DNA from 2 places in the Brucella anthropi ATCC 49188 genome. Region 2 is predicted to be linked to the other one. Evidence: predicted binding sites of a transcription regulator. Region 2 holds the regulator's gene; the other holds the start of a gene.

Region 1 (11,495 bases), 170 kb from region 2:
GCGCGGCGATATTGCCGGAATGCGAGCCACCGCGAACGATGTTCGGCGCGCCCATCAGGATCGAGAGGCCCGCACCTTTCGAAGCATTGGCCGCTTCCATCGTGGTCGGAAACTCGGCAATCCGCACGCCATGGTCGAGCGATTCATCGACATGCGCACTGGTCGCATCGTCATGGCTGGCCAGAACGATGCCACGTGTCGCAGCCATTTCGGCAATGGCGCGGCGATGATTGGCCGAATAGGCGTCCGAATCCGCCATACGCTTCTCACAATGCACCCGGAACTCCTCATCCGTGAGCTTCATCTTGCGCATGTAATAAGTGCGATAGGTCTCAAGATCAACGAATTGACGCTGTCCCGGCGCATGATCCATCAGCGAAGCGAGTTTGACGCGGTCATCGCCCGCAAAAAGCTCGAACGTTTCGAGACAATCTGCCGAAGATACTTCGCAGCGCAGATGCAAAAAGTGGTCTGCACGCAGGCGATTTTCGCGAACACCGCTTTCAATGGCATCCGCAAGCATCCGCATATCCTTACCAACGAAGTCGCGGTCATAGTCGGAGCCGACACGCATCGCATCGAAAACCGTCGTGATGCCCGATGCTGCTACCTGCGCATCATGGGCCTGAACCGCAGCGTCGACATTCCAGCGCACTTTCGGACGCGGCGCGTAATGGCTTTCCAGCTGGTCGGTGTGCAATTCGATGAGGCCCGGAATGACATAATCGCCATCCATGTCATCGCCGCCATTGGCATAGCCCTGATTGATGGCTGCAATTTTGCCGTCACGGATCAGGATAGAACCGGAAACAATCTCGTCAGCGAGCACGATCTGCGCATTTTTCAGAACGATTTCATTAGCCATTGGATAGCTCTTTCATGACCGCATTTGTGTTGGCGGCCGTTTCATATTTTGAGAGGAAAGCTTCGATATCGAGCGCGCGGAAATCATCGAGCGCTTCACGCAGACGATCATGGCTCCAGTCCCACCAGGCCAGCCGATCCAGACGATTGCCGGTCGCAGCATCGAAACGTTCGCGAATGAGACGCGCAGGCACACCACCCACGATCGTATAGGGTGCCACGTCCTTGCTCACCACTGCTCCGGCCCCAACAACCGCACCATTGCCAACCGTCACACCCGGCAAGATGGTGGAGCCATGGCCGAGCCATGTGTCGTGACCGATTTTCACCGCATTGCCACGACGCCACTCGAAAAACTCCGTCTCATCCTTTTCCTCCGGCCAGTAATCACCGGCACGGTAGGTGAAATGATGCAGCGTCGGGCGCCATGTCGGATGGTTGGTGGCGTTGATACGCACATGGCTGGCGATATTGGAAAACTTGCCAATTTCCGCGCACCATATTTCGCAATCGACGCCGAGATAGGAATAGTCATCGAGCATAGTTTCCGAAACGCGGCTGCGCTCGCCTATCTCTGTGTAGCGACCGAGTGTGCAACCGCTGACGATGGCGGTTTTATGCACCAGCGGTTCTACCGATAGCTTGGTCATGCGGCGGCCCTCGGAGAGAAAGCTGTCACGTCGATAATCCGGTCCGCAACCTCCGTACGCACATCTTCATCGTGGAAGATGCCTAGCATGGCGACGCCCTGCTCCTTCTTGGTCTTAATGAGATCAACCACGACCGCACGGTTCTTGGCATCAAGCGAGGCGGTCGGCTCATCGAGCAGCAGTACCGGATGATCCGTGATGAAACCGCGCGCGATGTTCACGCGCTGCTGTTCGCCGCCGGAGAAGGTTGCAGGCGGCAAGGCCCAAAGCCTTTCTGGCAGGTTGAGCTGTGACAGAAGCTCGCGAGCGCGGTTCAGCGCAACTTCGCGATCGACGCCACGCGCAACCAGAGGCTCGGCAACCACATCGATTGCCGCGACGCGCGGCAGTGTGCGCAGAAACTGGCTGACATAGCCAATCGTATCGCGCCGCACCGCCAGCACTTCGCGCGGATCGGCTGTTGCCAGATCCACCATACGGTCTTCGTGACGAATGAGGATCGAACCTGCATTCACAGCGTAATTGCCATAGACCATCTTGAGAATGGAGCTTTTACCGGCACCGGAAGGTCCGCCAAGCACGGCGCATTCGCCTGCTTCCAGATTGAAGTCCACGTTACTTACGACTGGCAACTGAATGCCACCTTGCAAGTGCATCGTGAACGTCTTCGCCAGACCCGACACCGCCAGCGGAGAGGATGTTCTAACTTGTGTCATTTCTCACCTCACGCATGAAGTTTCGCTAATTTACGAACAACACGCTGCAAACATCTGTTTTAATTTACTAAACCTGTAGAATAGACGACACGAGCAGCTGCGTATAAGGCGCTTGCGGGTCATCCAGAACGCGGTCGGTCAGGCCCTGTTCGACAATATGGCCGTCTTTCATGACCATGATGCGATGGGACAGAAGCCGGGCTACGGCAAGATCGTGAGTAACGATGATCACCGACAGACCAAGATCGCTGACGAGGCCGCGCAACAGGTCGAGAAGACGTGCCTGCACGGACACGTCGAGACCGCCGGTCGGTTCATCCATGAAAACAAGTCGCGGAGCGGTCACCAGATTGCGGGCAATCTGCAAGCGCTGGCGCATGCCGCCAGAGAAGGCGCGCGGCTGATCGTCGATACGGTCGGAGGCTATTTCGACACGTCCCAGCCATTCGGTGGCCGTCGAGCGGATATTACCGTAATGGCGTTCTCCGACTGCCATCAGGCGTTCGCCCACATTGGCGCCAGCTGAAACCGTCATGCGCAATCCGTCTGCAGGGTTCTGGTGCACAAAACCCCAGTCGGTCCGCATCAGGAAACGGCGTTCCGCCTCGCCAATCTTGTAGAGATCGCGGAATTCACCGTCACGCATCCGGTATTCGACGGTGCCGGAAGTCGGCTCGAGGCGGGTTGCCAGACTGTTCAGGAGCGTCGTCTTGCCCGAACCGGATTCGCCGACGATGGCCAGCACTTCGCCTGGCCACAGATTGAAGGAAATGTCTGCACAGCCACGGCGATTGCCGTAAAACTTCGACAGGCTGTTTACTCTCAGCAGGGGTTCGCTGTTCATTTTACGGTCTCCTTGGCCGCAGCCTCCTTGTTTGCAGCCAGATGACCGAAATGGCCGTTGGCCTGACGGTCTTCGCAAAAATCAGTGTCGGAGCAGACGAACATCGAGCCGCCGCGATCATCGAGCACGACCTCATCCAGATAGACGCCCTTCGCGCCGCACAGCGCACAGGGTTCCTTGAACTTCTGCACTTCGAACGGATGATCCTCGAAATCGAGGCTGACCACCTGCGTATAGGGCGGGACGGCATAAATGCGCTTTTCGCGACCTGCGCCGAACAGCTGCAATGCCGGAGACATATGCATTTTCGGATTGTCGAATTTCGGCGTCGGCGAAGGTGCCATCACATAGCGGCCTTCGATCATTACCGGATAATCGTAGGTCTTGGCGATATGACCGTGACGCGCAATGTCCTCGTAAAGCTTCACATGCATGAGGCCATATTCGGCGAGCGCGTGCATCTTGCGGGTTTCGGTTTCGCGTGGCTCCAGAAAACGCAGCGGTTCCGGGATCGGCACCTGATAGACAATCACCTGCCCCTCGGTCAGCGGATATTCCGGGATACGGTGCCGGGTCTGGATGATGGTCGCCTCGCCCGTATGGGTTGTTACAGCGACATCGGCAGTCTTCTGGAAGAAGGCGCGGATGGAAACGGCATTGGTCGTGTCATCGGCACCCTGATCGATGACCTTCAGCACATCATCCGGCCCCAGAATTGCAGCCGTCACCTGCACGCCGCCGGTGCCCCAGCCATAAGGCATCGGCATTTCACGGCTGGCAAAAGGCACCTGATAGCCCGGTATTGCGATGGCCTTCAGGATGGCGCGGCGGATCATCCGCTTGGTCTGTTCGTCCAGATAGGCGAAGTTATAATTGGCCAGATCGCTCATTCTGCGGCCTCCTTCGTTACGCCTTCAGTCTCATTGTGCGCTTGGTCATATTCCGCACGCATGCGGCGAATGAGGTCGAGTTCTGCCTGGAAATCCACGTAATGCGGCAGTTTCAGATGCTCGACGAAACCCGTCGCCTGCACATTGTCGGAATGCGAGATGACGAATTCCTCGTCCTCGGCAGGTGCCGTCACATCCGCATCGAATTCCCGCACGCGCAGTGCACGGTCGCAGAGCGACATGGACATGGCCTTGCGTTCGCTCTGGCCGAACACCAGACCGTAACCGCGCGTGAATTGCGGCGGCTGCTTGGCCGATCCCTTGAACTGATTGACCATCTGGCATTCGGTCAGCTGCACGCGACCGAGCGAGACGGCAAAACCAAGTTCGGGCACGTCGAACTCGACATCCACTTCGCCAATGCGGATTTCGCCGACGAAAGGATGGTTATTGCCATAGCCGCGCTGGGTGGAATAGCCGAGCGCCAGCAGGAAACCTTCATCACCGCGTGCCAATGCCTGAAGGCGCAGATCGCGCTCCATCGGGAATGTCCACGGTTCGCGGGTCAGGTCGCCCGGTTCGTGACCTTCCGGCAGGGAACCATCATCCTCAATCATGCCGACCGCGCCAAGAATATCGGTTACACGCGGCGTCTCTTCCTTCACGGCTTCCCGCATTTCGGGTTCCGGAACGGCAACATCACCGGCCAGATCTGGGTCGAGCAGACGATGCGTGTAATCAAAGGTCGGTCCGAGCAACTGACCACCCGGTAAATCCTTGTAGGTCGCAGAAATGCGGCGTTCGATCAGCATTTCAGCGGTTTCCATCGGCCGCGAATAGCCAAAGCGCGGCAAGGTGGTGCGGTAGGCGCGGACCAGAAAGATCGCTTCGATCAGATCGCCGCGCGACTGGCGCACAGCAAGTGCCGCCAGTTCGCGATCATAGAGCGAACCTTCGGCCATGACGCGATCAACCGCCAGCGCCAGCTGTTCGGCAATCTGATCGAGACGCAGTGCCGGAACCGAACGGTCGCCGCGACGACGATCATCGAGAAGACGGTGTGCATTATGGATGGCCGTTTCGCCACCCTTTACGGCAACATACATTTTCAGCCCTCCAGAGCGGAAACGCGAGTTGTGCGGGGAAGCGCTGCAACAGCGCCGTCGCTGACCAGAACAAGATCAACGCCGAGCGGGTATTGTGCGCCGTTCTCACGCCATTGCTGGATGAAATCCTGCGGCAGACCTTCGACATGAAGTGCACGTTCGCCATCGATACCGGGGCCTTTCAGCACAAAGCCCTGTCCGCTTGTCAGTGACGCAACAGCGAGAACGACGGTTGTCGAACAGTCGGGAAATTCGGCGTCGCCCTGCGAAAACCCTGCCAGAGACGGCAGCAGCGAAACATTGCTGGCTAGAGCGAATTGCGCGGCATCCGCACTTTCGACACGCGGCGCACCCGTGTGGAAAGTAAGCCAGGCGGTTGCGCTTTCATCAGCTGCTATCGCTGCATCGCACCAGACAGTTGCATCGTGATCGAGCAAGGTTGCTGCAATAACGCCCAGTTCAGGCGTCAGCGGCTGCGGTGGTGTGGCTGTGCGAGCCAATGGATAAATGCGACCGGGATTAGCCATGGCGTGCATGACGGCATGAAAAGCTGACTGCGCATCCGTCACCGGATCGGCAAAGCCACCCTCAAACGCGGAGGAAGTGCTGTTTTCGAGAGAAAAAGGAAGCATCAATTGTCTCCCCGGACCATTGTGAAGAAATCGACCTTGGTAGCGGCGGCTTCGCCGCGCAGCTTGGCATCGGCATCGTTCAACCGTTTGCGCAAGACATTCAGCACTTGTGCCTCCACGGCATCGCGATGGCCTTCATCGAGCCACAATGCATCGAAGACAGCGGCAAGCCGCGCCTTTTCCTGATCGCGACCGAGCGCATAAGAGTGACCGACAGAACCGTCGGAGAGCCGCACCGTAGCGCGCGTCACCGTTGCCTCGCCGACATTGAAGGATGCACCGCCGCCACCAATGCGGCCACGCAGCATTACGAGACCGGTTTCCGGTCCGCGCAGAACTTCAAATTCCGGCTTGTTGGACCATGCCTGCCAGAAGGCATGCAGCTCTTCGCCGCTTGCACGCGCAAGAACTGCCATGCTTGCCTGCCGTGCGGCTTGAACTGAATCTGGCACTGCATCCGGCACTGTTCCGCTTTCAGTGGCGGAACCGGCTCCGCCTCCCTTCGCACTTTGCTCCGTACCGTACATGAGCTTCCCTGCCCTGTTAGTTCCAGAGCGCGCTTTGACCTGATTGCATCAGATCAATGCTCTGGAGTTTGTTTTGAGGCGCATCTTGTCCGAAAACCGTTTCATGTTTTTCGGGATGCACTCCCGTTGACTTGATCTCTCAAATTGTCTAGTTATATAGACAACTATACAATACCAGAATGAATACACCCTGCCAATGACAGGACGATGACAGTTGATGACAAAGACCAGACGAATTGAGAGAAACAGCGGCGTGGCCATCTGGCGGCAGATTGCCGACGAGATACGCGGCGAGATCAGAGCCGGAAGGCTTCAGTCGGGTGCGCGTATGCCCGCCGAGATGGAACTTGCCGACAGGTTTGGAGTCAATCGCCATACGGTGCGCAGCGCCATTGCCGCGCTGACGCAGGAAGGCGTGCTGCGTGCCGAGCAAGGGCGCGGCACCTTCGTTGCCAATGCAAAGCGCCTCACCTATCAGATCGGACGTCGCACCCGCATTTCGCAATCACTGGCTTCGCAAGTGCGGGACATGAAAGGCGCGCTGCTCGCTTCCGGCACAGCGCCTGCCTCCCCGGATATAGCCGAAGCTCTTGAGATCGAGCCTGGTTCACCTGTCCTGCGGCTGGAAACCTTGCACAGCGCCGACGGACGCCCCGTGTCGCGCGCAACACTCTGGATCAGTGCCGAACAATTTCCGGAAATTGCCGAGGATTATGCGGAAAGCGGTTCCGTCACCGTGGCTTTCCGAAAAGCAGGAGTTGCCGACTACTTCCGTAAATCGACAATCATATCCGCCCGCCATGCGGATTCGGATGATCTGAAACATTTGAAGCTTTCGCCCGGCGCCATTGTACTGACGGCCAAGGCGATCAATGTGAATACCGATGGAGTGCCGATCCAGTATTCGCTGACACGGTTTTCAGCGGATAATATGGAGTTTTCTATCGACACGTATCCCGGTGACCCGCAGATGAATGACATGAACTGAATCGTGCTGGCACTGAACTGCTCTCGAAGCTGTTATGAACGCGCTCAATCCAGACAGGAAATTTCCAATGACCGTGACCATTTTTCATAATCCAAAATGCGGCACCTCGCGTAATACACTGGCAATGATCCGTGCCAGTGGCAAAGAGCCCGTCATCATCGAATATGTGCAGAATCCACCCACGCGGGAACGTCTGCTCGGTCTGCTGGCGGCAATGAACATGACACCACGCGAACTATTGCGCGAGAAAGGTACACCCTATGCCGAACTCGGGCTGTCCGATCCGAAATGGACTGATGACGAGCTGATCGATTTCATGATGGCTCATCCGATTCTGATCAACCGGCCCATCGTCGAAACGCCGCGCGGCACCAGGCTTTGCCGTCCCTCTGAGCTGGTTCTGCCGCTTCTGGAAAACCCCGTCGCATCATTCACCAAAGAGGACGGTGAGCAGATTACATCTGAGGGCAAGTCGCGCTGACGAACTTGCAATCAGACATCATGCTTCCTAGAGAATTGGAAGTATGATCCAATAGAAAAAGCGCTGTAAAACAGCGCCTTATCAAATTTAACTTATAAACTGGATTATATCCGTTCTCAGAACGGAATTTCGTCGTCCAGATCGCGCGAGAAGCCACCGCTGCCGCCACCCTGATTGGATGGGCCGGACGAGCCGAAATCACCGCCGCCACCGGAATAGTCAGACATCTGGTTACGGTTGCCGCCACCGCCGCCGAACGAACGGCCTTCACCGCCGCCTTCACCACGGCTATCGAGCATCTGCAGTTCACCACGGAACTTCTGCAGCACGACTTCCGTCGAATAACGGTCATTGCCGTTCTGATCCTGCCACTTGCGGGTCTGGAGCGCGCCTTCGATGTAAACCTTGGCACCCTTCTTCAGATATTGTTCCGCAACCTTGGCGAGGTTCTCATTGAAGATGACAACGCTGTGCCATTCGGTGCGGTCCTTGCGTTCGCCGCTCTGGCGATCGCGCCAGCTTTCCGACGTTGCAATGCGCAGATTGGCAACCACGTCGCCGGAATTCAGACGACGAATTTCCGGATCGGCACCAAGATTGCCGACCAGAATGACTTTATTGACGCTACCAGCCATCGAAAATTACTCCGGGTCTTGCATGCACACTCTTTCCGCACTGCTTCGCGCGGACAAGAGGCACTTTTCAAATGAAAGATCAGGCGCAACAATGCGCCATCACCAGAAACTCATATGTTCACCTTACAGGACTGGCTCAAAGCGTGCTCAATCCGGGCCGGTGAATTCTTCAATGTCCACAGAGTTTATGTTCTTGTTTTGTTCAAAATGCAACCTTCCGACATTAAAAAGCCTTGCGTTCGCCATAAATTTCAGTGGGTTTTTGCACCGTTTACCGCGCTGATAATGCAGTTTGCCTCATTTCAGGGGCTGAAACTGCATCTGCCTTAATTTCAAAACAGCCTTGCCGACAACCTTCATAAAGCAATAGCTGCCTGCGCTTGGCAAACGGGATCAGCTTCCAAGGAAAAGCCCTGCCGCTCACTGTATCTTTGGCGCGCAGGGCTTGGGGTTTGAGCAATGCTCATGTGTCGACATTAATTCGTCGGCAGGTCTTTTCGGATCACAAAGGCGCACGGCCATTTGCATTCCGCGCAAATTCAAATTGTCGGCAATCACACTTTCGATCAACGAGGCATCATTCCTTGCGAAAAGATGCTGCCGCAACCGAAACGGATTGTGCTTTCATCTCTGTGAAAGCTAGGCACTGTAGTCAGGTGGACTCATGCTCCTTAACCTCCCTACTGGGTCTCCCCGCCTCCTGCGGACCTCTTGCCGATGCCGTGTCATCCCACCGCGGCACCTCTCCGCTATCAGCGAGTAAGGGTAGTCTGCTCCTGTCAGGAGTGACAGTCAACGCTCTTGCGTTCACATTTCGTATCGCCTATCAGAAGGCTGGTTGTTCGATATTTGTTCTAATGATAAGAGTGCACCGATGAATGACCGGAGCCCCCTTCTTATTGGAGGGTTTCACCCCATATTAGACACCGGCGCGACGTGTTTTACCATTCGGCGCCCGTTATCCATGGCATCATGAGCAGGCAGGACGCGGAATGAGCGATCAGAAATTCATTTCCATACGTGGCGCGCGCGAACACAATCTGAAAAATGTCGATCTCGATCTGCCTCGCGACAAGCTGATCGTGATGACGGGGCTTTCCGGCTCGGGCAAATCCTCGCTTGCCTTTGATACGATCTATGCGGAAGGCCAGCGCCGTTATGTCGAAAGTCTTTCGGCCTATGCGCGCCAGTTCCTCGAAATGATGCAAAAGCCGGATGTCGACCAGATCGACGGCCTCTCTCCTGCCATTTCCATCGAGCAGAAGACGACGAGCCGCAATCCGCGTTCGACGGTCGGCACCGTCACCGAAATCTACGACTATATGCGCCTGCTCTTTGCGCGCGTGGGTGTGCCCTATTCGCCTGCGACCGGCCTTCCCATTGAGAGCCAGACCGTTAGCCAGATGGTTGATCGGGTCATGGCGCTGGAAGAAGGCACGCGCCTTTATATCCTCGCGCCCATCGTTCGTGGCCGCAAGGGCGAGTACAAGAAGGAGCTGGCAGAGCTTCAGAAGAAGGGCTTTCAGCGCGTCAAGGTGGACGGCACCTTCTATGAAATCGCCGACGTTCCGGCGCTGGACAAGAAATACAAGCACGACATCGATGTTGTGGTGGACCGTGTCGTGGTGCGGCCTGACCTGTCGACCCGCCTCGCCGACAGTCTTGAAACATGCCTCAAGCTTGCTGAAGGTCTGGCCGTCGCCGAGTTTGCTGACAAGCCGCTGCCGCCTGAAGAAACGGCTGAAGGTGGTGCTGCCAACAAGTCGGCCAACGAAACGCATGAGCGCATTCTGTTTTCGGAAAAGTTTGCCTGCCCGGTTTCCGGTTTCACCATCCCAGAAATCGAACCGCGCCTGTTCTCATTCAACAACCCGTTCGGCGCCTGCCCGACCTGTGATGGTCTCGGCACGCAGCAGGCCATTGATCCGAACCTGATCGTTCCCGACGAAACGGCAGTGTTGAAGGACGGCGCGATTGCCCCATGGGCGCGGTCTTCGTCGCCCTATTACAATCAGACGCTGGAAGCGCTTGGCAAAGCCTATGGCTTCAAGATCGGTGCGCGCTGGGTTGATCTTTCGGAAGAAGCCCAGCAGGCCATTCTCTATGGCACCAAGGGCAAGGAAATCACCTTCCAGTATGATGACGGCCTGCGTTCCTACCAGACGACGAAGCCTTTTGAGGGCGTGATCCCCAATCTGGAACGCCGTTGGAAAGAGACCGATTCCGCCTGGTCGCGCGAAGATATCGAGCGCTTCATGGCCTCGACCCCCTGCCCTTCCTGTAACGGCTACCGCCTGAAGCCGGAAGCGCTTGCGGTCAAGGTTGGCATGAAGCATGTTGGCGAGATCACGGAAATGTCGATCCGCAAGGCCGACGCCTGGTTCCGCGACATTGATAGCAGCTTTAACGACAAGCAGCGCGAGATTGCCGCCCGCATCCTCAAGGAAATCCGGGAGCGCCTGCAGTTCCTCAATGATGTCGGCCTCGACTATCTGACGCTGGCGCGCAATTCCGGCACGCTGTCGGGCGGTGAAAGCCAGCGTATCCGTCTTGCCTCGCAGATCGGTTCCGGCCTGACCGGCGTGCTTTACGTGCTGGATGAACCATCCATCGGCCTGCATCAGCGTGATAATGCGCGTCTCCTCGACACGCTGCGCCATCTGCGCGATCTCGGCAACACGGTCATCGTGGTCGAACATGACGAAGATGCGATCCTGACCGCCGACTATGTGGTCGATATCGGCCCTGCGGCAGGTGTCCATGGCGGCAAGATCATCGCTCAAGGGTCGCCGCAGGACGTGATGTCCAATGCGAACTCGCTGACCGGCAAATATCTGTCAGGCGCGATGGAAGTTGCCGTTCCGGCGGAACGCCGCAAGATTTCAAAGTCCAAGCGCATCAAGGTCGTCGGCGCGCGTGGCAACAATCTGAAAAATGTCTCGGCGGATATTCCGCTTGGAACCTTCACCGCCGTCACTGGCGTTTCAGGCGGCGGCAAATCCACCTTCCTGATTGAAACCCTGTTCAAGGCCGCTTCGCGCCGCATCATGGGTTCACGTGAGCATCCGGCGGAGCATGACCGCATCGAGGGGCTGGAATTCCTCGACAAGGTGATCGATATCGACCAGTCGCCGATTGGTCGTACGCCTCGTTCCAACCCGG
Region 2 (11,495 bases):
GCAAAACAGAAGACGACCTGAAGCTTGGCACGTTTGAGAAATCCGCCATTCCTGATCAGGCAGTTGCCGATGCAGCTTTTGCACTGGCAGAGAATGGCGTGAGCCCGGTGGTGAAGGGTGGCTTTGGTCCGGTTATCCTGCGCGTGACGCAGATCGAACCGGCTCATGTGAAACCACAAGCCGAAGTTGAAGGTGAAATTCGCACCACGCTTGCCAACAATATCGCAGCAAGCAGCATCAGCGGCATTCATGACTCTTATGAGCAGGACCGTTCCGACGGCGCATCCATGGCTGATGTGGCAAAGAAGCTAAGCCTCAAGTCCGTCATCGTGGAAGCCGTCGACGCCGAAGGTAACGATCCTTCTGGTAATCCGGTGCAGCTGCCAAACTCCGAAGCGCTGCTTTCTGCTGCCTTCCAGGCCGATCAGGGTTTTGACAACGACGCCCTGACCATGGGCAATATCGGCTATCTCTGGTATCAGGTTGACGGTGTAACTCCGGCACGCGACCGTACGCTCGACGAAGTCAAGGACAAGGTTGCAGCGGCATGGAAGGGCGAAGAAGCAGTCAAGCGCCTCAACCAGCGCGTAGACGAGTTGCAGAAACGCCTCGACGGCGGCGCGACACTCGACGCAATCGCTACAGAGCAGGGCGTCGAAAAGCAGACAAAGCGTGGTATTGTCCGCACGACCAACGATGCCGATATCGGAACCGCAGCGGCGGCGCAGATCTTCCGGGGAGCGAATGGTTTCACCGGTAGCGCTGCTGCACCTTCGGACGATGCCCAGATTCTGTTCAAGGTTGTTGAAGTGACCGAACCTGCCGGAGCTGGCCCGGAAGCTATTCCGGAACAGCAGCAGAAATATCTGGCGACATCGCTCTCGGATGATGTTCTCGAACAGCTCGTCGGCGAATTGCAGAAGCAGTATCCTGTTAAGATAAACCAGACCGTCATCAACAACGCTCTGGCGTTTTAAGGACGGTGGGCATCCAAAATGGCTGATCTAAAACCCTATATCGCGAAAGCTGCATCAGGCGAACCGCTTTCGCTTGAGGATTCCCGAGCCGCCTTCGATATCATGATGTCAGGACAGGCAACGCCGTCGCAGATCGGCGGACTGTTGATGGCGTTGCGCGTACGCGGTGAAACAGTACCGGAAATCGCCGGTGCCGTTGCCTCCATGCGCTCGCGTATGCTGGGAGTTTCCGCTCCCAACAATGCCATTGATATTGTTGGCACTGGTGGCGATCAGTCGGGTTCATACAATGTCTCCAGCTGCTCGGCGTTTGTTGTTGCTGGAGCTGGCGTTCCTGTAGCAAAACATGGCAACCGCGCCCTCTCCTCCCGCTCTGGTGCAGCCGATGCACTCGCGGCGCTCGGCATCAATATCGAGGCCGACGCGAGCATCATCGGTCGCAGCATCACAGAAGCTGGCCTCGGCTTCATGTTTGCACCGATGCACCATTCCGCCATGCGCCATGTCGGCCCCTCGCGCGTAGAACTCGGCACCCGCACCATCTTCAATCTGCTTGGCCCCCTCTCCAATCCGGCCAGTGTCAAGCGTCAGCTTGTGGGGGTATTCGCACCACAATGGCTTGTGCCGCTGGCTGAAGTGCTCAAGGAACTCGGTTCCGAAGCGGCCTGGGTTGTCTATGGCGACGGCCTCGATGAAATGACCACCGCGGGAACGACACAAGTTGCCGCCCTCGAAAACGGTCGGATTCGTACCTTTGAAATTACGCCGGAAGAAGTTGGATTGCGTCGTTGCGACCCGGCCGAACTGAAAGGTGGCGAGGCTGCGGTAAACGCCAAGGCTCTGCTGGGCGTGCTTGAAGGCGAGAAAAACGCCTATCGAGACATCGTCCTGCTCAATTCAGGCGCGGCGCTTGTGATTGCTGGCAACGCGAAGGACCTGAAAGAAGGCATCGCACTCGCGGCACAATCCATCGACAGCGGCGCAGCACTTGATGTTTTGCAGAAGGTGATTGCCGTTTCCAACGACAAAGCCGCCTGACGGAAAGGATTAAGTCATGTCCACCGACATTCTGCGCAAGATCGAGGCTTACAAGCGCGAAGAAATCGCTGCTGCAAAAGCCGAGCGTACCGTCGCTGATTTGAAGGCGCGCGCACAGGATCAGGAAGCGCCGCGTGGCTTTTTCAAAGCGCTGGAGGCAAAACGCGCCGCCGGTGAATTCGCGCTGATTGCTGAAATCAAGAAGGCAAGCCCATCGAAGGGCTTGATCCGTCCTGATTTCGATCCGCCTGCACTTGCAAAAGCCTATGAAGCTGGTGGCGCTGCATGTCTTTCAGTGCTGACTGACACACCTTCCTTTCAGGGAGCGCCGGAATTTCTGACGGCAGCTCGCAACGCTTGCAGTCTCCCGGCTCTGCGCAAGGATTTTCTGTTCGATACCTATCAGGTACACGAAGCCCGCAGCTGGGGCGCAGATTGCATTCTGATCATTCTTGCAAGCGTCGACGATGATCTTGCAAAGGCGTTGGAAGAAACCGCGTTCGAGCTTGGCATGGATGCACTCATCGAGGTGCATGACGAAGCCGAGATGGAACGCGCACTAAAGCTTTCGTCGCGTCTGCTCGGCGTCAACAATCGCAATTTGCGTACATTTGAGGTCGATCTGGCCGTTTCGGAACGGCTGTCGAAGATGGCGCCAGCCGATCGCGTTCTGGTCGGTGAAAGCGGCATATTCACACACGAAGATTGCCTGCGTCTGAAAAAGTCTGGAATCGGGACATTCCTCATCGGAGAGAGCCTCATGCGGCAGGCCGATGTTGCAGCGGCTACCCGTGAACTGCTGACTGGCAAGGCCTGACTGATGATGTCCAAACTCACCCATATCGACCAGACCGGCGCTGCCAATATGGTGGATGTTGGTGCCAAGGACGAGACTGAACGACAGGCTGTGGCCGAAGGGTCGGTCAGAATGAATCTGGAAACGCTGGCGCTCATTCTGGAAGGCAACGCCGCTAAGGGTGACGTCATTGGCGCTGCGCGTCTGGCTGGCATCATGGCGGCTAAAAAGACCGCCGATCTGATTCCCCTCTGCCATCCACTGATGTTGACCAAAGTAGCCGTCGAAATCGAGCCGGATCAGACATTGCCCGGTTTGCGCGTTCGTGCGCTGGCCAAGCTCAAGGGGCGCACCGGCGTGGAAATGGAAGCCCTCACCGCCGTTTCTGTTACATGTCTTACGATCTATGACATGGCCAAAGCCGTCGACAAACATATGGAGATCGGCGGTATCCGCGTTACCGAAAAGGGCGGCGGCAAATCAGGTGACTGGAAAGCATAAACCGCTAGACTTTGCTCTGGATCAACTCATCTGGACAGATTCTGTGGTCTAGACGGGTCAACAATTCAGTTCGAGAGGAAACGCCATGTCCCTTCTCCCGGTCGATGAAGCACTGGCCCGCATCCTGAAATCCGCAGAACCGCACGGTAAAGAGCAGGTCGCTTTGTCAGATGCAGGTGGGCGCGTGGTTGCAACACCTGTTTTGGCACATTTTCTGCAGCCGCCGTTCGACGGATCGGCCATGGACGGTTACGCCCTGATCGCGCCAGACAACATCTCTTATCCCGTCGAGTTCGACATCATCGGCGAATCGGCAGCGGGCAATCGCTTCGAAGGTGAACCGGGAATTGGTCAGGCGGTCCGGATTTTCACCGGCGCGCCACTGCCCAAAGGCACGGATACGATCGTTATTCAGGAACACACTGAGCGCTCGGATAACCGGCTAACCGTTCACGAAGGCATAGAACCGGGACGACATATACGCCGCGCAGGCCTCGATTTTTCACCCGATAACATCGTCATTCCGAGCGGGCGGGCGCTGGATGCTGCGGCCCTGTCGCTGGCAGCGGCCAGTGGCAATGCGAGAATCGACGTCTTTCAAAAGCCCAAAATAGCAATCATTGCGACCGGCGATGAGCTGGTTCCGCCGGGGGAAACACCCGGAAAAGACCAGATTGTTGCATCGAACAGCGTTGGAATCGCCGAGATAGTAAGGCGAGCCGGCGGAGCGCCACATGATAAAGGGATCATTCCGGATGATCCTGCCAAAATCGAACGGGCAATAGCAGACAGCCTGCAAAGCGGCATCGACATTCTGGTAACGATCGGTGGCGCTTCCGTCGGTGACCGGGATTTTGTGCATGGAGCACTGCAGAAACAGGGCGTCAATCTCGACTTCTGGAAGATCGCCATGCGGCCCGGCAAGCCCCTGATGTATGGGCGCATCGAAGTGAACGGCAAGATCGTGCATGTCATCGGCCTACCGGGCAATCCCGTTTCGAGCTTGGTATGCAGCCTCGTTTTTCTCCGTCCGCTCGTCGCCAAGCTTGCCGGAACGAACCTCGATGCCGATATCCGACCTGCAAAGCTGGGCACTGACCTGCCTGCGAATGACCACCGCCGCGATTATATCCGGGCCACAATCGAATCAAACCCTGACGGAACGCTGACCGCAAAGCCGTTTCCGGTCCAAGATTCGTCCATGCTTTCAGCTCTCGTCGGTTCAAAAGCGCTTCTCATCAGGGATGAAAACGCTCCTGCTGCCACTGTTGGCGATGATTGTCGCGTTCTCATGCTATAGATCGAGCGCAATTCTCGCCCTCACTAAAGCTTGAGAAAACAGACCTAAGTCATAATAAAATATATGTTATTCGAAGCAGCATCTGACATGCCGTGCCCGTGATGGTCTTGCCCTGAAATATTCCGTTCAATCTCACCCTGAGCGTTAATGGTTTTAAAACCATTGCAGAACAAGACTGGAACATATAGTGTTCGTTCTGGTTTTGTTTTTCTCGATTCTTGGCCGGGAGGGTGTCGCGCATGTTAACCCGTAAACAGCACGAGCTTCTGCTGTTCATTCATGAACGTCTAAAAGAAACGGGCATTCCCCCGTCTTTCGATGAAATGAAGGAAGCGCTCGATCTGGCTTCAAAATCGGGTATCCATCGTCTGATCACCGCCCTTGAGGAGCGTGGATTTATTCGCCGTCTGCCGAACAGGGCGCGTGCGCTTGAGGTGTTACGTCTGCCGGATTCCATCGCTCCGGGCCTCAACGCACAAAAGAAGTTCGCTCCCAGCGTTATCGAAGGCAGCTTGGGCAAAACACCTCCGCCACCGGCACGCCCCGCTCCCGTGGCTACCAATGACGACACGTCTGGAACTGTATCCGTACCGGTCATGGGGCGAATTGCTGCGGGTGTACCGATTTCAGCAATCCAGAATCAAACACACTCCCTCAGCCTTCCGCCCGAAATGATCGGTGCGGGCGAGCATTACGCGCTTGAGGTCAGAGGTGATTCAATGATCGACGCCGGCATTTTTGATGGTGACACCGTCATCATTAAACGCGGTGATTCCGCAAACCCTGGCGAAATCGTGGTGGCACTTGTCGATGACGAGGAAGCGACTTTGAAGCGCTTTCGCCGCAAGGGTGCATCCATCGCTTTGGAAGCCGCAAACCCGGCATACGAAACCAGAATATTTGGCCCGGATCGCGTTCGTGTGCAGGGCAAGCTTGTGGGCCTGATCCGCCGCTACTAGATCGTAGTGTAGCCGGCTTTGGAGATAAGCTCCGAGTTCAAACAATGGGGCGGTTCCAGTTAAGAACAGAAACGTGGAACCATTCTTTATTTAGTTGCAGCGCGTTGGTTCATCGCTAACACCTGATGAACAAACTCCGGCATTTTGAGCGGAGTGGGATTTTGGTTTGTACTCGCGCTCGGACAAGCCACGTGCTGGACGCGAATGGATGCGGTGCAAATGCCAAGGACGACTTGGCGCATCAATTGCATAGGTAATTCGGTCCTCCGGCTGCAATTCAGATGTTTGCTGGCTCATCTCGGGCTTTGCGACGTCGTAGGTGTCGCCCGATATAGCCTTGAGAGATCGATTTTTATCTGGCCTTTCTCCGAGCCTGATCTCGACGGCTCCCTTTAGCGCCAGTTCCTGTTTGCTGATACTCAGGATAGTGGAACGTCCGCACGCCGGATCTTTGCCGGAAACGGCGAGAATAACCACATCGCCGATGTTGCAGGCTATTTCCAGCATCGCGACATCTGCGGTGTAGGCTAGTGTACGACCATCACGCAGACTGATCGTGCAAAGTCCATCTTCGCATTCGAACCCGTCCCCATCAGTTCGCTTTTTGTTTTTGCCGGATGGCGGCGCGATGAACTCTTCCACCAGATAAGCGGTTTTCCAATTGTCGATTGTGAACTGTGACTGTCGGCTTCGATTGACTGCGAACTTCCCGTCTGCGAGCCGAACACCCACCAGTTTGGCATCTTCCGAGATCACGATGTCAGGAAAAGGCTCCCTGACGAAAACGGCAAACCCCAGAACGATGAAGGGCAGCGCCAGCGCCTTCAATCTGGTCGACAGAACAATAACCAGAACGAGCGCAATGGCCCAGAGAACGATAGTGAGTGCGGGCATGGCTCCAGGATTGCCATCTGGTGACCACTTTGCAACAAAGGCAGCAATGTGCCTGACTGCAAAAATACCCCAGCCCATTATCTGCAAAGGTACCCAGTCCAGTTGCAATGGCATCAGTACAAGACCAAAGACGGCAAACGGCATCACGAGAAGAGCTATTACAGGCTCAGCGAGGACATTTCCTACCAGACCAAACGGCGCTGTATTGTTGAAGTGATAAGCTGCAAAAATCCCGCTTGCCAATCCGGCGATGAGCGAAGTAGCCGCCGCCGCAGTGATCGGCTTCAGGACTTTTCCAGCGAAGCTATAGGCGGTCTTCCCACGTTCTTCCGTGCCAACCTGCCTGATCGCGTTGCGCTCGCTCCACCAGGCATAACCGGCAATCAACGCAGCCGTAGCCGAAAAAGACATTTGAAAACTCGGTCCCAGTATCTCATGCGGCGAAATTGCAATCATAGCGATGGCCGCAATCGCCAGATTGCGCATGCTGATGGCCGCTCGGTCTACCAGCAAAGCTCCGAGCATCACTGCAATCATCACATAGCTTCGTTGTGCAGCGACATCCGCACCTGACATGGCAAGATAGAAGGTACAGCTCAACAGGGAGAGAAAGGCCGCATATTTCTTCACGGGATGCCGCACACTGAAAGCCGGAAATAGCGCGAAGACAGATCGCAACGTCAGCATGATAACGCCAGCGGCAAGCGCCATATGCAAGCCCGAGATCGACAGAATATGTGCGAGCCCCGCCTTGCGCAGGTCTTCATTTGTCCGCTCGCTGATCCCTGCACGCGTACCTGCCACAAGCGCCGAAGCAACACTGCCGTCCTCGCCACCGATCACTTCCTCGATTCGTTCAGACACCCGCACGCGCAACATGGCGATCCACTGGGAGATTTCCGCAGTCAGTTCGTCTGGCTGAGAAACCGTCGCCACTTTGGGTGTTCCGAGAAAGAAACCATTGGCACCGATACCATTGAAATAGGCATGAAACGAGAAATCGTAGTTACCCGGGCGAACCGGACCCGACGGAATACGCAATCGCACGAAACCTGCCAGTCCGCCGCCAATGCTCGTTGACGCCGGTATGTCCCGCGCATTGACACGAATGCGTTTCGGTGGAAAACGGAGTTTTGGACGCTCTGTCTGGAGCACATCAAGTGTTATCCGCCAGCTGCCATTGTCCTGATATTCAAGAGCGACAACCCGACCCGTTACACGTGTTGCCACGTCAGAGCCCAGCATCGGCGTGGCACGACGTTCCGTTTCCCATTTGCCGACCACAAACCCCGCCAGCAGAGCGATTGCCAATGTCACGCCTTGGGCAGCGGCGAATTGCTTGCGCGTCGCAATTCGCAAGATAGTGGCGATACCGAGCATGGACAAAAGCGGTAACCATGCCGGTTCGAATGAGAGCGTGAAATAGATGATTGCGCCAACACCGGCAAAAACCGGCAGCAGAAGAAAAAATACACCGCGTCCCGCTTCAGTTTCGACCGCAGCATTGAACTGTCGCGCTGTGACCGACGGTATAGACAGAAGTCGTTCACGCAAGCTCGGCGCAGGAGGCTTGACCGGCAGTGGATTTACCGGAATCTCGACATCATTTGGAGGCCAGACCTCTGGCAACAAAGCGCGCACGAAGCCGTCGGGCATGCTTTTCACAAGCGCCCGTTCGTTTATATCGCTCGCTTCCCTGATGCCTGTCATGCCCCCGCCTGACCGCAAAAGTTGGCCCAACCGCCGGAATACCCCGAAAGAACGACGGCACATTCGCGCGAAAGGGATGCGAGGCCCTTGCGCACATTGCTGCCTATGCTACATGAACCGCAGCCGAAATCGAGTGGGTTCGCATAACGAACCCCGATTACCTGCCGGGCATTCTCGCGCAGGCATTGGAATTCAAGTTCGCGCCTGTGTCTCCGGCATTTGCCGCTGCTCTAAAAAGGCGCACGACATAGTGGAGCTATCATGTCGAAACCGGTCGTTACCCGTTTTGCCCCCTCGCCCACGGGGTATCTGCACATTGGTGGTGCGCGCACTGCCTTGTTCAACTGGCTTTATGCCAAGCACAGCGGTGGCAAGATGCTGCTGCGCATCGAAGACACCGACCGGGAACGTTCCACCGACGCCGCGACGGCTGCCATTCTTGATGGCTTGACCTGGCTTGGTCTGGACTGGGACGGCGATGCCATCTCTCAGTTCGAGCGCGCACCTCGCCATCGCGAAGTAGCAGAAGAACTCGTCGCTCTCGGCAAGGCATATTATTGCTATGCAACACCAGAAGAACTGGCCGAAATGCGCGAGAAAGCACGCGAAGAAGGCCGTCCGCCGCGCTATGACGGTCGCTGGCGTGATCGCGATCCGTCAGAAGCGCCTGCAGGCGTAAAGCCGGTCATCCGGATCAAGGCACCGCAGGAAGGTGAAACTCTCGTGCAGGATGCAGTGCAGGGCGATGTGCGTTTCCCGAACAAAGACCTGGACGATTTCATCATTCTGCGTTCCGATGGTACGCCGACTTACATGCATGCAGTCGTTGTCGATGATCACGATATGGGCGTGACCCATATCATACGCGGCGACGATCATCTGACCAATGCTGCGCGGCAGACAGTCATCTATGATGCAATGGGTTGGGACGTGCCGCAAATGTCGCATATCCCGCTCATTCATGGTGCGGACGGTGCAAAACTCTCCAAGCGTCATGGCGCTTTGGGTGTGGATGCCTACCGTGCGATGGGTTATCTGCCTGCTGCTCTGCGCAATTATCTTGTACGTCTCGGCTGGAGCCACGGCGACGACGAAATCATGTCGACCGAACAGATGATCGAATGGTTCGATGTGAAGGATATCAACAAGGGTGCAGCTCGCTTCGATTTTCAGAAGCTTGAGGCAATCAATGGCGTCTATATGCGCGCCAGTGACGATAAGGCGCTTTATGATGCGCTTATCGCTGTTCTGCCGGAAATCGAGGGTGGCAAGGAAATTGCCGACGCTCTCGACGACAAGCGAAGCACACAATTGCTTGCCGCTATGCCGGGCCTGAAGGACCGCGCCAAAACTTTGGTGGAACTGGCTGATAGTTCGAAATTCATCTTTGCTGCCCGCCCGCTTGATCTTGACGAAAAGGCAGCTTCTCTCCTGAACGACGAAGGCCGGGCCGTGCTCAAATCCGTACTCCCGGATCTGGAAGCAGCTGGCGAATGGACCGTTGAATCTCTTGACGGCGTCGTAAGGACTCACGCAGAAAAAACCGGCCTGAAACTGGGCAAGATCGCACAGCCATTACGTGCATCTCTGACCGGTCGCGCCACCTCTCCGGGTGTGTTCGACGTGCTTTTCGTCCTTGGACGTGAAGAGTCTCTCGGACGTATTCGCGATCAAATCGGTTAAGGTGGGAACATTCACGCTGACGTGACAAAACCGGCGTAAATAGTTCAAATTACGCATTGCATCGCGAACCGTTTGGGATAGTTTGACGGGCAAAATCGTTAGGATAATGCGCTAAACGCTGATGGTCCCCATAGGGGCAGGGACCATTCCAAGAGATAAAAGACAAATTATAACGACGATTACAATTCTGCCGTCGTGCGGGCGGCAAAGTGGACATGAAAGGAAACACGATGTCAGATAGGACAGCCAGCTTTACACTAGAAGGCAAAACATTCGACCTGCCTGTACGACAAGGCACTGTCGGACCAGACGTCGTCGATATCGGTCCACTTTACAAAAACTCGCAGATGTTCACGTACGATCCCGGTTTCACGTCCACGGCATCGTGCGAATCCAAGATCACTTACATCGATGGCGATGAAGGCACCTTGCTCTATCGTGGTTACCCGATCGATCAGCTTGCCGAACACGGTGATTTTCTGGAAACCTGCTATCTGCTTCTCTACGGCGAATTGCCTACCGCGACGCAGAAGTCTGACTTCGACTACCGTGTGACACGCCACACGATGATTCACGAACAGATGACGAAGTTCTTTACGGGCTTCCGTCGTGACGCTCATCCCATGGCAGTCATGGTTGGCTGCGTTGGTGCAATGTCGGCTTTCTATCATGACTCGACCGACATCACCGACCCGCATCAGCGTATGGTCGCGTCGATCCGTCTGATCGCCAAGGTTCCAACGCTTGCCGCCATGGCCTACAAGTACCATATCGGGCAGCCGTTCATGTACCCGAAGAACGACCTCGATTTTGCGTCGAACTTCCTGCACATGTGCTTTGGCGTTCCATGCGAGGATTACAAGGTCAATCCGGTTCTGGCTCGTGCAATGGACCGCATCTTCATTCTCCACGCAGATCATGAGCAGAATGCCTCGACCTCGACCGTGCGCCTTGCCGGTTCTTCTGGAGCCAATCCGTTTGCATGTATCGCTGCCGGCGTTGCCTGCCTCTGGGGCCCTGCCCACGGCGGCGCAAATGAAGCTGCGCTCAACATGCTGGCTGAAATCGGTTCTGTGGACCGCATTCCAGAATTCATCGCCCGTGCAAAGGACAAGAACGATCCGTTCCGTCTGATGGGCTTCGGTCACCGCGTCTACAAGAACTACGATCCACGCGCCAAGATCATGCAGAAGACCTGCCATGAAGTTCTGGGCGAATTGGGTATCAAGGACGATCCGTTGCTCGACGTTGCAATGGAACTGGAAAAGATCGCCCTGACGGACGAATACTTCATTGAGAAGAAGCTTTATCCAAACATCGACTTCTACTCCGGCATCACGCTGAAGGCTCTCGGCTTCCCGACCGAAATGTTCACGGTTCTCTTTGCTCTCGCCCGCACCGTCGGCTGGGTCGCACAGTGGAAGGAAATGATCGAAGATCCGCAGCAGAAGATCGGCCGTCCGCGCCAGCTCTATACCGGCGCTCCCGAGCGGGATTACGTGCCGCTCGCAAAGCGTAAGTAAGTATCAGACTATAATAAAAACCCCGGTTGCCAAAACAACCGGGGTTTTTCGTATTCAATCTACAGTCAAAATCAGCTCTTGGAATTGCCTGCCAGTTCCAGAATGACGCGCGCC

What was found. The regulator LexA, encoded in region 2, represses DNA repair genes until DNA is damaged. The targets are predictions, from matches to a motif close to TGTTCNNNNTGTGTTCNG.
Positions count from the first base shown of each region.
Region 1: ssb (single-stranded DNA-binding protein) is a predicted target of LexA. The motif match lies at 8,522-8,539, and genes of this name have one in related genera.

Region 1 is NC_009667.1:2,301,788-2,313,282, forward strand. It holds gene OANT_RS11360 (alpha-D-ribose 1-methylphosphonate 5-triphosphate diphosphatase) at 1-865, opposite strand, end outside; gene OANT_RS11365 (DapH/DapD/GlmU-related protein) at 858-1,514, opposite strand; gene phnL (phosphonate C-P lyase system protein PhnL) at 1,511-2,230, opposite strand; gene phnK (phosphonate C-P lyase system protein PhnK) at 2,298-3,074, opposite strand; gene OANT_RS11380 (alpha-D-ribose 1-methylphosphonate 5-phosphate C-P-lyase PhnJ) at 3,071-3,964, opposite strand; gene OANT_RS11385 (carbon-phosphorus lyase complex subunit) at 3,961-5,070, opposite strand; gene phnH (phosphonate C-P lyase system protein PhnH) at 5,073-5,702, opposite strand; gene phnG (phosphonate C-P lyase system protein PhnG) at 5,702-6,229, opposite strand; gene phnF (phosphonate metabolism transcriptional regulator PhnF) at 6,444-7,217, shown strand; gene arsC (arsenate reductase (glutaredoxin)) at 7,285-7,698, shown strand; gene ssb (single-stranded DNA-binding protein) at 7,815-8,333, opposite strand; gene uvrA (excinuclease ABC subunit UvrA) at 9,326-11,495, shown strand, end outside.
Region 2 is NC_009667.1:2,133,452-2,144,946, reverse strand. It holds gene OANT_RS10640 (peptidyl-prolyl cis-trans isomerase) at 1-977, shown strand, start outside; gene trpD (anthranilate phosphoribosyltransferase) at 996-2,015, shown strand; gene trpC (indole-3-glycerol phosphate synthase TrpC) at 2,032-2,832, shown strand; gene moaC (cyclic pyranopterin monophosphate synthase MoaC) at 2,836-3,312, shown strand; gene OANT_RS10620 (molybdopterin molybdotransferase MoeA) at 3,398-4,612, shown strand; gene lexA (transcriptional repressor LexA) at 4,852-5,571, shown strand; gene OANT_RS10605 (ComEC/Rec2 family competence protein) at 5,662-8,175, opposite strand; gene gltX (glutamate--tRNA ligase) at 8,437-9,858, shown strand; gene gltA (citrate synthase) at 10,089-11,381, shown strand; gene lpxB (lipid-A-disaccharide synthase) at 11,453-11,495, opposite strand, start outside.